One region of the Bradyrhizobium sp. CCBAU 11430 genome, then DNA from elsewhere that is predicted to be linked to it. Evidence: riboswitches for the same ligand, from Rfam matches in the RefSeq annotation. Region 1 holds a riboswitch; each other region holds the start of a gene.
The links. Region 1 has a riboswitch for cobalamin ahead of XI04_RS05100 (TonB-dependent receptor). Riboswitches for the same ligand answer to the same signal wherever they lie in the genome.

Region 1 (3,128 bases):
CCGGCGCGCTCGCCGAGGTTGGCCCGCGCATCGTCGCGGCGCGGCAGGAAGCGCGCGAGCGGCACGGCTGGATCATGGACAGCTACATTCTCAAGCGCGCACGTTAAGCGAGGCAGCATGCTCCCCGAATGGGTCCCCCAGAACTGCCCCGATGTCTCCGCGGCCCATCGCGAGGCGGCGATTGCGCGGCAGGCGCAACTGACAAAACCGACCGGCGCGCTCGGCCGGCTCGAGCAGCTCGCAATCGAGCTTGCGGGCCTGCAGGCGACCGAACAGCCGCGTGCCGCACGGGTGCCGATCATCATCTTCGCCGGCGACCACGGCATCGTCGCGCAGGGCGTATCGGCCTATCCGCAAGCCGTGACTATCGCGATGATGGCGAATTTCGCCGCCGGCGGCGCCGCGATCTCGGTGCTGGCGCGCGAGCTTGGCTCGAGCCTGGAGGTGGTCGACGCCGGCACGCTGGCGCAGGACGAGATGGCAGGAATCGTCACCGACAAGCCGCGCCACGGCACACGCGATTTCAGCGTCGAAGCCGCTCTCGCACCCGCCGAGCTGGGGTATGCGTTCGAGGCCGGCCAGCGCGCCGTCGCACGTGCGGCTGCCCATCAGCCTGATCTCCTGATCTTCGGCGAGATGGGGATCGGCAACACCACGACCTCGGCGGCAATCGCGGCGGGCCTGCTCGGCATCAGCGCCGAAGAGATTGCGGGGAGCGGCACCGGGATCGATGCGGCGGGGCGCGCGCACAAGGCCCGTGTGATTGATGCTGCGATCGCGCGTCACGGCGTTGGCGGCGCTTCGCCGGAAAAAATCCTATGCGCCGTTGGCGGCCTGGAGATCGCGGCGATCTCAGGTGCGATCATCGCGGCCGCGCAGCGCCGCATCCCTGTATTGATCGATGGCTTCATCGTATCGGTGGCGGCGCTGGCGGCGGCACGTCTCAATCCGTCGTGCCAGCCGTTCCTGCTGCCGTCGCATCAATCGGCGGAGCAAGGGCATCGGCTGGTGCTGCGCGCGCTGAACGTGCAGCCGTTGATCAGCCTCGATCTCCGGCTCGGCGAGGGATCGGGCGCCGCCATCGCGCTGCCGCTGGTGCGCCTCGCCTGCAGCCTCCACAACGGCATGGCGACGTTTGCGCAGGCCAATGTGCCGGATCGTCCTAACTGATCCGCTGATTGACGGAGACGACGCGCCAGCCGCTCAGGAGGCGATCGATCCGGGTCAGCGACAGCGGATCGACCACGAAGCGCAAGGCCGCCGTCGGCGTCAGGTCCAGCGCGATGCAGAGCGCGGCGCGGATGGTGCCGGAATGCACGACGAGCGTGGCCGATCCGGCTGCGATCCGCGACAGGCCCAGCCGGACACGCGCGACCTGATCCGCAAAGCTCTCGCCGCCCGGCGGTCGTCCGCCAGCTGGATCGTTCCAGAACTGCGCATAGGCCTCACCGCGGGTCGCCTCGAGTTCGTCATGGCGATGGCCGGTCCAGTCACCAAAATCCTGCTCGCGGAATTCACTGACGGGCTCCGGCTCGAGGCCCAGCGCGCGCGCCGTCTCGACCGTACGCCGCGACGGGCTGGCATAGCCGGCGGCATCCGGTGGCAGGTGCCGTCGCACAGCGTCCAGTTGCGCGCGATCGCTGAGATCGGCCGGCGCGTCGGACGCGTGGATCGTGCCTGTGACGCCCGCGACGGGCGCGTGCCGTATCAACCAGAGGAAGGTCTCGCCTTCCATGCTCATCTCCAAGGAAGTTGGTCGTTGTGGCCATAACGCCGCAACTGGCACATTGACTCTGTTGTGATGGTAATCCTAGATGCTCGCGACGGTTTCCCCGAGAGGGGATGAAAAGGGAATACGGTGCGGGGACATTGTCCCCAACGCCGTGGCTGCCCCCGCAACTGTGAGCGGATAATCCTTCGTCAGAAGCCACTGGGTCCTCGGTCCCGGGAAGGCGACGAAGTGGTGATGACCCGCGAGCCAGGAGACCTGCCGTCAGCCGTGGTCACACGCGAAGATGTCGGTCGGGGAGTACAGACATTCGGCTTCATCGGACGGCTGAAGGGCCAAAAGGTGAGACCTCGTTCGCTGTGACGTGCCACTGACGTCATACCGAGGCCCGAAACCGTGTCTTCCATCCGTATCGTACGACCGCGAAAATTCCTGCTCGCCTCCGCGGCACTCACATCCTTTGCCGCTCTCGATCCGCCCGCTGCGCTGGCGCAGCAGGCCCGAGAGCCCCTGCCGCCGGTCGAGGTGTCGCCGGCCCAATCCCGCAAGCAGGCCAAGCCTGCCGGCCGGGAGGCGCAGAGCACGCGCCGCGCAGCAGCGCGCAGGCCGGCGACCGCAGCAGCGATGCCGAAGCCTGCCGTGCCGACTGCGGCACCCCCGACGCCGCTCAACAGCAATGCCGTGGCCGAAAGCGCCTCGCGGCTCGGCCTGACGGTGCGCGAGACGCCCGCGACCGTCGAGGTGATCTCCGCGGAGACCATGCGCGAGCAGGGTTATCGCACCGTGTCCGACGTGGCGCAGGGGGCGGTCGGCGTCACCTCCGGCGATAATCCGGCCGAGCCTTCCGCCTTCTCGATGCGCGGCTTCACCAACAGCCAGATCAACACGCTCTACAACGGCATCAAGATCGGTCCGCAGAACATGACCTCGCGGATCATGGACACCGCCAATCTGGAAGCCGTGGAATTCCTGAAGGGCCCGGCATCGCTGATCTCGGGCGAGGGCGCCGCCGGCGGGGCGATCAATTTTGTGACCAAGCAGCCGCACACGGGAGCGATCCGGAACGAAGCTGATTTCTCCTGGGATTCGCTGAATTCGTTCCGCGCGCATTACGGCTCGGGCGGCAGCACCAATGTGCAGGGCCTCGACTACCGCTTCGACATCAGCAGTTCGGCGCTCAACGGCTTTGCCGACGACACCAATACCAAGATGCTCGATGTGTCGGGCCAGCTCAACTATCGCATCTCGGACAGTCTCAAGATCTGGGGCGCGATCGAGTATCGCGAGGATCGCTCGAAAGCCTATTGGGGCGCGCCGCTGGTGCCGATCGCTTTCAGTGGATCGCACGCGACGACGGGGATCGTCTCCGGCAACTACTTCAACAGGACTGATCTTGGGG
Region 2 (3,128 bases), on a different contig from region 1:
ACCGATGATGTCGTTGAACTCGGAGTAGCACATATGTGTATGGATTTGCGTCTGATCGGTAACGCCTGATGAGCAGATGCGGAAGCACTCTCCGGCCCAATCGAGATAGGCCTTCCACTCCGATCGGCGCAAGGGCAATCCTTCGCGAAGTGCAGCTTCGTCGATCTGTATCATGCCCGCACCGGCATTCTCGAGGTCGCGCACTTCGTCGCGGATCGCAAGCGCAAGCTGACGGCAGACCTCGCTCCTAGGAATATCATCGCGAACAAACGACCAGTTCAGGATCGTCACCGGTCCGGTCAACATCGCCTTCATTGGCTTGCTAGTTAGTGATTGCGCGTAACGCCACCAGTCCACAGTGATCGGCTTCGACCGCACTACATCGCCAAACAGGATCGGGGGCCGGACGCAGCGCGAACCATAAGACTGTACCCATCCCTTCCTGGTAAATAGGAAGCCGGCGAGTTGCTCGCCAAAGTACTGCACCATGTCATTGCGCTCAAATTCGCCGTGCACGAGGACGTCAAGACCGATGTCCTCCTGCCAACGTACGGCGCGGGCTATCTCCTCCTTGATGAACCTATCGTATTGCTCGTCGCTCAGCGCGCCTCGCGCATGCGCCGCCCGAGCATTTCTGACTTCTGTGGTCTGAGGAAACGATCCGATCGTCGTGGTGGGAAAAGCTGGTAGTCCAAAGCGTGCCCTTTGGATCTCGGAACGACGTGCAAACGGACTTGCGCGCCGGCGCATCGTCTGGTCGATTGCGCTCATCCGGGCAGCGACATTGGCATCATGGATCTTCGGCGAAGTCCGCCGGGCAGTCGCAGCGCATTCCGAATCGGCAAGAGCGAGCCCGACATTTTGGTCGCCAGCGAGTGCTCGCGCCAGGATCGCAAGCTCACGCATCTTCTGAACAGAGAAAGCAAGCCAGCTCTTGACGTCGGACGTGAGCCCGGTCTCGAGTTCAACATCGACCGGCACATGAAGCAGCGAGCAGGATGGAGCGAGCTGTACACGGTGCTTGCCGAGCTTCGCAATCGCGGGCTCCAACCGCCGACGGAGCGACGACAGATTCGATCGCCACACATTCCGGCCGTCGATGACACCGAGCGACGTTACGAGATCTCTTCGACCGACAGCAATGATCTGATCCAACAACTCTGGCGCTCGAACCAGGTCAACGTGCAGACCCGAGACTGGGAGGCTCAAGGCGGTATCCAAATTGTCGCCTAGGTCGCCGAAATAGCTGGCAACCATGATCTTGATAGCCGGTCCCTCTTTTGCGAACCGCTTATAAGCATGTAGCAGTGATTTTCGTACCGCTTCGTCCAGATCAAGGACCAGGCAGGGCTCGTCAAACTGAACCCAACTTGCCCCTCGTTCGGCCAATTCATGCAGAACCTCAATATAGATCGGTATCAAATCATCTAGTAGGGATAGGGGCTGGAACGCGCCATCGGCACTCTTGCCGAGTTTTAGGAATGTGACGGGCCCGATCAGGACAGGGCGGGTCTGAAAGCCGAGAGCCTTTGCTTCCTCATACTCTTCGATGGGTTTGCGAGAGCAAAGTCTGAACGCCTGTCCCTTGTAAAACTCGGGAACCATGTAGTGGTAGTTGGTATCAAACCACTTAGTCATTTCCTGCGCGGGTGCGCCAGACCCCCGCTGGCGGAGACCGCAACTCGTATCCTGGTCGTCGCATTGTGATCCGCGAGCCATGGCGAAGTACGTCTTGAGGGAAACGTAGTCTCCTTTCGAGGCGTAGATCTCCGGGATAGCACCAACCATGACACTTGTATCGAGCACCTGATCATACAGCGAGAAGTCATTCGACGGAATGATCGTGACGCCGAGAGATTTCTGACGAGCCCAGTTAGCTGCGCGCAGCCCGGATGCGTCCTCGAGCAATTGCTGTTCGCTGATCTTTCCCGCCCAGTAGCTTTCGAGAGCGAGTTTGAGCTCACGCCTTGGACCGATGCGTGGCGTCCCGAGCGTAGCAACCGGAAGAGAGAGAAGAGACATAGTGTTAACCCCTGTTGGGGACAAAGGCCATGGCGGACGCAGGCAGAGGAAGTCGCGCATGCGACGGCTGCTTGGCGCACCACCGAGACACCCCGCCCGTGGACCAATACATCGTCGGGGCAGGTCTCCTGGCTTGCTGGTCATCGCTGCTGTCCGGCCTTCCCGAAGCCGTGCTGGCTTCAGTGACATCGTTGGACAGTAGCTCGCCGCTCACAGTTGCGGGGGCAGCGCCGGCATTTGCACCGGCTTCCCTCTTAGCTCCGGATCAAGTGGGATTCGGAGAACCTCGACGACTTGGATTATCGACAGGAGGACTCTTCCGTCAACCTCTCAGATCATGTGCCAAGCTAATCTGCGACATCTAGGCGAATAACCGTGCCTTTCTATGAGCAGCGCAATCTAGCAACATACGGGACGAGCAGGTTGACTTGCGTGCTAACCAGACTTCAAAGTTCATCGATTAAGTCGGCTTCGTGTCGCCAGCCATCATGTAGGCCGCACGCCGACGCCAACGATCGCGTACCAGACGGTTCAATGACGGCAAACGCACTTGAAAGGATCCACAAACTGCGGCCGATACACTGAATGGAAACATCGAAGCGTGCGCAGGTTGGAAAGTCGACAAGAGGGACATAAAACCCGTGCAACTCTCCGCCCTCTCCCTGGCACAAAGAATGCAAGCCGCTCGACATACCCAGTCTCTCTTGCTCGGTATGTCCAGCTCAGCCAATTGAAGCTGTCGCGGGCTAGGGAAGTTAGCGGCGCGTGACATAGAGGGGAGCGGCTGCCCGCGCGGGATAGCCACGGGTGCCCCGTCGCCTCTCCGTAAACTTCTTGCGCCCGCTCATAGCAGCTTCAAGGTTGCCAGCTTTGAAAGATGTACGGATGAAACGCGATAGGCCGAGGGTTATGAAGAGAATGTCGGGAAGACCCGCGCTATGGCTTGCCCTGGGCGGACTTCTAATGTGCCTAGCCTGGCCGGCTGCCATGAGCAACACCATTGGCGCCAGCGACAACCCACTTGTCGAAAGACTCAAGTCAACGTGGCGAGCGCAAGATGGTGAGACGATAGAACAAATCATCTCCAATGTCTCGAAGGTGGCACA
Region 3 (3,128 bases), on a different contig from region 1:
AGCCGTCCCCGGCGACGGCCCCTCGCGCACGATGCTCGGCCGCATCGCGCAGCTCGAGGCCAAGCCGCCGGAAGAGGGGTGGGACGGCGCCTGGCGGCTGGAGCAGAAATAGCCGTTTTTGTTGCGCCAGCTCGCCCTGTCCGGAAAAAACGTTTCTACTCGATAACGATGTTCGCCATGACCTATTTCCCGGGCTTAGGTTGGATGTCCTTGAGGCGTTTGACGGGGACACGCCGATGACGGAACTTCAGGACAGGCTGGAACGGTTCGAGACGCTCACCGCCGAATGCGAGCTGATCGCCAAGCTCGCCACCGACAGCACCAAGCGCGAGTTCTATCTGAAACTCTCGGAGCAATACCGTCAGCTGGCGGTGGACATGCGGCAGGCGATCGCGACCAAGGCTGCTGCCTGACGCAGGCTGCAATCCGTTCTTAAGGTTTGGCGCGCATCCTTGACCTCGCGAGCGATCGCTCGTGGTGGAAAGGCCGGGGTTCGCTGCAATGCAGCGCACCTCGCGAGTGTCATTTGCCATGCTTGACAGGGCAATCACATGCGCCTCGTTGCCGTGATCATATTCGCGCTCATGACGGCGGCCTGCGACCAGGAGCAGGACATCACCGGCTCGACGCCGACCTGCCCGATGCGGAACTACAGCCATAACCCCCGCGACATGAACCAGTGCGTCAATGCCTGCAAATCGTGCGATCGCGGCACCACGGTCACCTGCACGACCTCCTGCACCCTCAAGGGTGCGCGCTGAGCGCACCGCCTTCTGCCTTTGTAGGGATGAAACCCGTGGAATGGGCGGTGCCTGGGCACCGGAACGATTCACATGGGTCAATCATTGAGGCAAGTGGGCAGGACGCGGAGTCCGATGGAAATGGGTATGCTCGATCCCGGCCGGTTTCTGGTGTCGTGCTCGCATTGCGATGCCTGGCCGATGGCAGCCAACGTGAAGCGGTCGAGTTGGACGGCGTCTCCACACGAGGTGCGCTTTGTCTGCACGCGCTGCCGGCGCGAGGAGACCGCGATCGTCTCGGCCTCCGGCGAATTGACCCCGATCAAGCGCGTCGATGTTCCGCCGCGCGACGTCGCTGCCGCCTGGGCCCAGGCGCAACGGGTGCGAGGGCGGACCTGAGCGGCCGGCACCTAACGGTCGATTGACTCCCGGGGCGAACGGCTCGTAAATGATCGGCGACGGTTCTCCTCATGGAGATCAAAAGGGAATGTGGTGCGGGATTGTCCCAACGCAGGGATTTGTCTCAACGCCACGGCTGCCCCCGCAACTGTAAGCGGTGAATCTTTCGTCTCATGCCACTGGGAATCTCGGTCCTGGGAAGGCGACGCAAGGTCACGACCCGCGAGCCAGGAGACCTGCCGTCAGCCGTGGTCACACGCGAAGATGTCGGTCGGGGAGTACAGACATTAGCTTCACCGGAGCAATCCATCGCTCTGCCGTGAAACCTCGTTCGCTGTGACGTGCCACTGACGTCATACCGAGGTTACCATTGTGTCCCGTCTCGTCTCTGCCGCCAGGCGCTTTGCCGCCGGCCTGCTCGCATCCGTTTCCCTGCATTCGCTCGATCCGTCCTCCGCCTTCGCCCAGCAGGCGCTTGCCGAGCAATTGCCGCCGATCGAGGTGACCAGGTCCGACGATCAGAACCGAACGCGCGCCAGGGCGATCGGCGATGGCGAGGCGGGGGTGAGGACGAATGTCGCGCCGGCAGGCAATGGCGCCGGCTCATCCGGCTCCGGCGGTGAGGCTGCCGCCGGCAGCGGCGGCATCGTCGGGGCCGCGACGACCGTCATCACGGCAGCCGATATCGCGCATTCGCCATCGCAGACGCTCGCCGAGATCATTGCGACGCAAACGCCGGGGGCCCAGATCACGACGTTCTATGGCGGCCAGATCGGCGCCAAGACCAGCGTGGACCTGCGTGGCTTCGGCGCCTTTGCCACTGCCAACACGCTGGTGCTGGTCAACGGCCGGCGGCTGAACGACGTCGACATGGCGCAGGTGGACCTCTCCACCATCCCGCTCAATTCCATCGAGCGCATCGAGGTGACGCGCGGCAATTCCGGCGCGGTGCTCTACGGCGACAACGCGGTCGGCGGTGTGATCAACATCGTCACCAGGAACGGCGTCGGCGGACCGCCCGTGACCGCGCGCATCGAGGCCGGCTTCGGCTCGTTCAACACCAGACTCGGCAACGTTTCGACCTCGCTCAATTCCGGTCCGTGGTCGACCTCGTTCTATGGCAACACGGTCAGGACCGATGGCTATCGCGACAACAATCGTTATTCGCAGCAGAACGGCGTCGGCAATCTCAACTACACCACGCCAGGCCTGACGGCCTTTCTCACCGTCACCGGCGACAATCAGGAGTTGCGACTGCCGGGCGGCCGCACCGTCGATCCCTCGATCGGCCTCAATGAGGTCGCGACCAACCGAAGGGGGACCAGCACGCCGTTCAACTATGCCAACCAGCAGGGTATTGGCGCGACCGCCGGGTTCACCAAGACCCTGGTCAACGGCGTCGATCTCATCGTCGACGGCGGCGTGCGCGACAAGAAGCAGCAGAGTGCGTTCTTTTCCAGCCCGACGCCGGTTCCGGCTTTCTTCTCGTCGACCTATGTCGGTTCCCATCTGACGACATGGTCGATCACGCCGCGGCTCAGCGTGAAGAGCCTGCTGCTCGGCATGCCGTCGCAGCTTCTGACCGGCATCGACTATTACGATGCGAGCTTTGAGCAGAACCGCGGCGCCGGGCAGGGGCTCGCCCCCTGGCACAATTACGACCTCAGGCAGCAGACAGTTGCGGGTTATTTCCAGCACACATTGGGAATCGCCCCCACGACAGACATCTCCTACGGCGCGCGGTTGCAGAACGTCAGTCTTGCGGCACGCGACAATTTCGACCCGGCAGCTCCGTTCAACGCCGACATCGGCGCGTTGCCGCTGACGAGCAACGAGACCCAATATGCGCTGCATCTCGGCGCCGAGCATCGCCTGAACGACCAGGTCTCGCTGTTCGGCCGCGTAGCGCGCGCGTTCCGCACGCCTGATGTCGACGAGCGCCTGTCCTCAGGGCCTTCGTTCGATCCCTTGACCTTCGCTGCGATCCCG

Region 2: another riboswitch for cobalamin. It lies ahead of metE (5-methyltetrahydropteroyltriglutamate--homocysteine S-methyltransferase); the one in region 1 lies ahead of XI04_RS05100 (TonB-dependent receptor).
Region 3: another riboswitch for cobalamin. It lies ahead of XI04_RS14015 (TonB-dependent receptor); the one in region 1 lies ahead of XI04_RS05100 (TonB-dependent receptor).

The regions. Positions count from the first base shown of each region.
Region 1 is NZ_LBJV01000007.1:56,108-59,235, forward strand. It holds gene cobF (precorrin-6A synthase (deacetylating)) at 1-107, shown strand, start outside; gene cobT (nicotinate-nucleotide--dimethylbenzimidazole phosphoribosyltransferase) at 118-1,170, shown strand; gene XI04_RS05095 (histidine phosphatase family protein) at 1,163-1,735, opposite strand; cobalamin riboswitch at 1,808-2,009, shown strand; gene XI04_RS05100 (TonB-dependent receptor) at 2,126-3,128, shown strand, end outside.
Region 2 is NZ_LBJV01000068.1:58,245-61,372, reverse strand. It holds gene metE (5-methyltetrahydropteroyltriglutamate--homocysteine S-methyltransferase) at 1-2,022, opposite strand, end outside; cobalamin riboswitch at 2,124-2,326, opposite strand; gene XI04_RS27440 (nodulate formation efficiency C protein) at 3,010-3,128, shown strand, end outside.
Region 3 is NZ_LBJV01000050.1:93,579-96,706, forward strand. It holds gene XI04_RS13995 (adenylate/guanylate cyclase domain-containing protein) at 1-112, shown strand, start outside; gene XI04_RS14000 (hypothetical protein) at 237-413, shown strand; gene XI04_RS14005 (hypothetical protein) at 552-761, shown strand; gene XI04_RS14010 (hypothetical protein) at 876-1,139, shown strand; cobalamin riboswitch at 1,183-1,397, shown strand; gene XI04_RS14015 (TonB-dependent receptor) at 1,512-3,128, shown strand, end outside.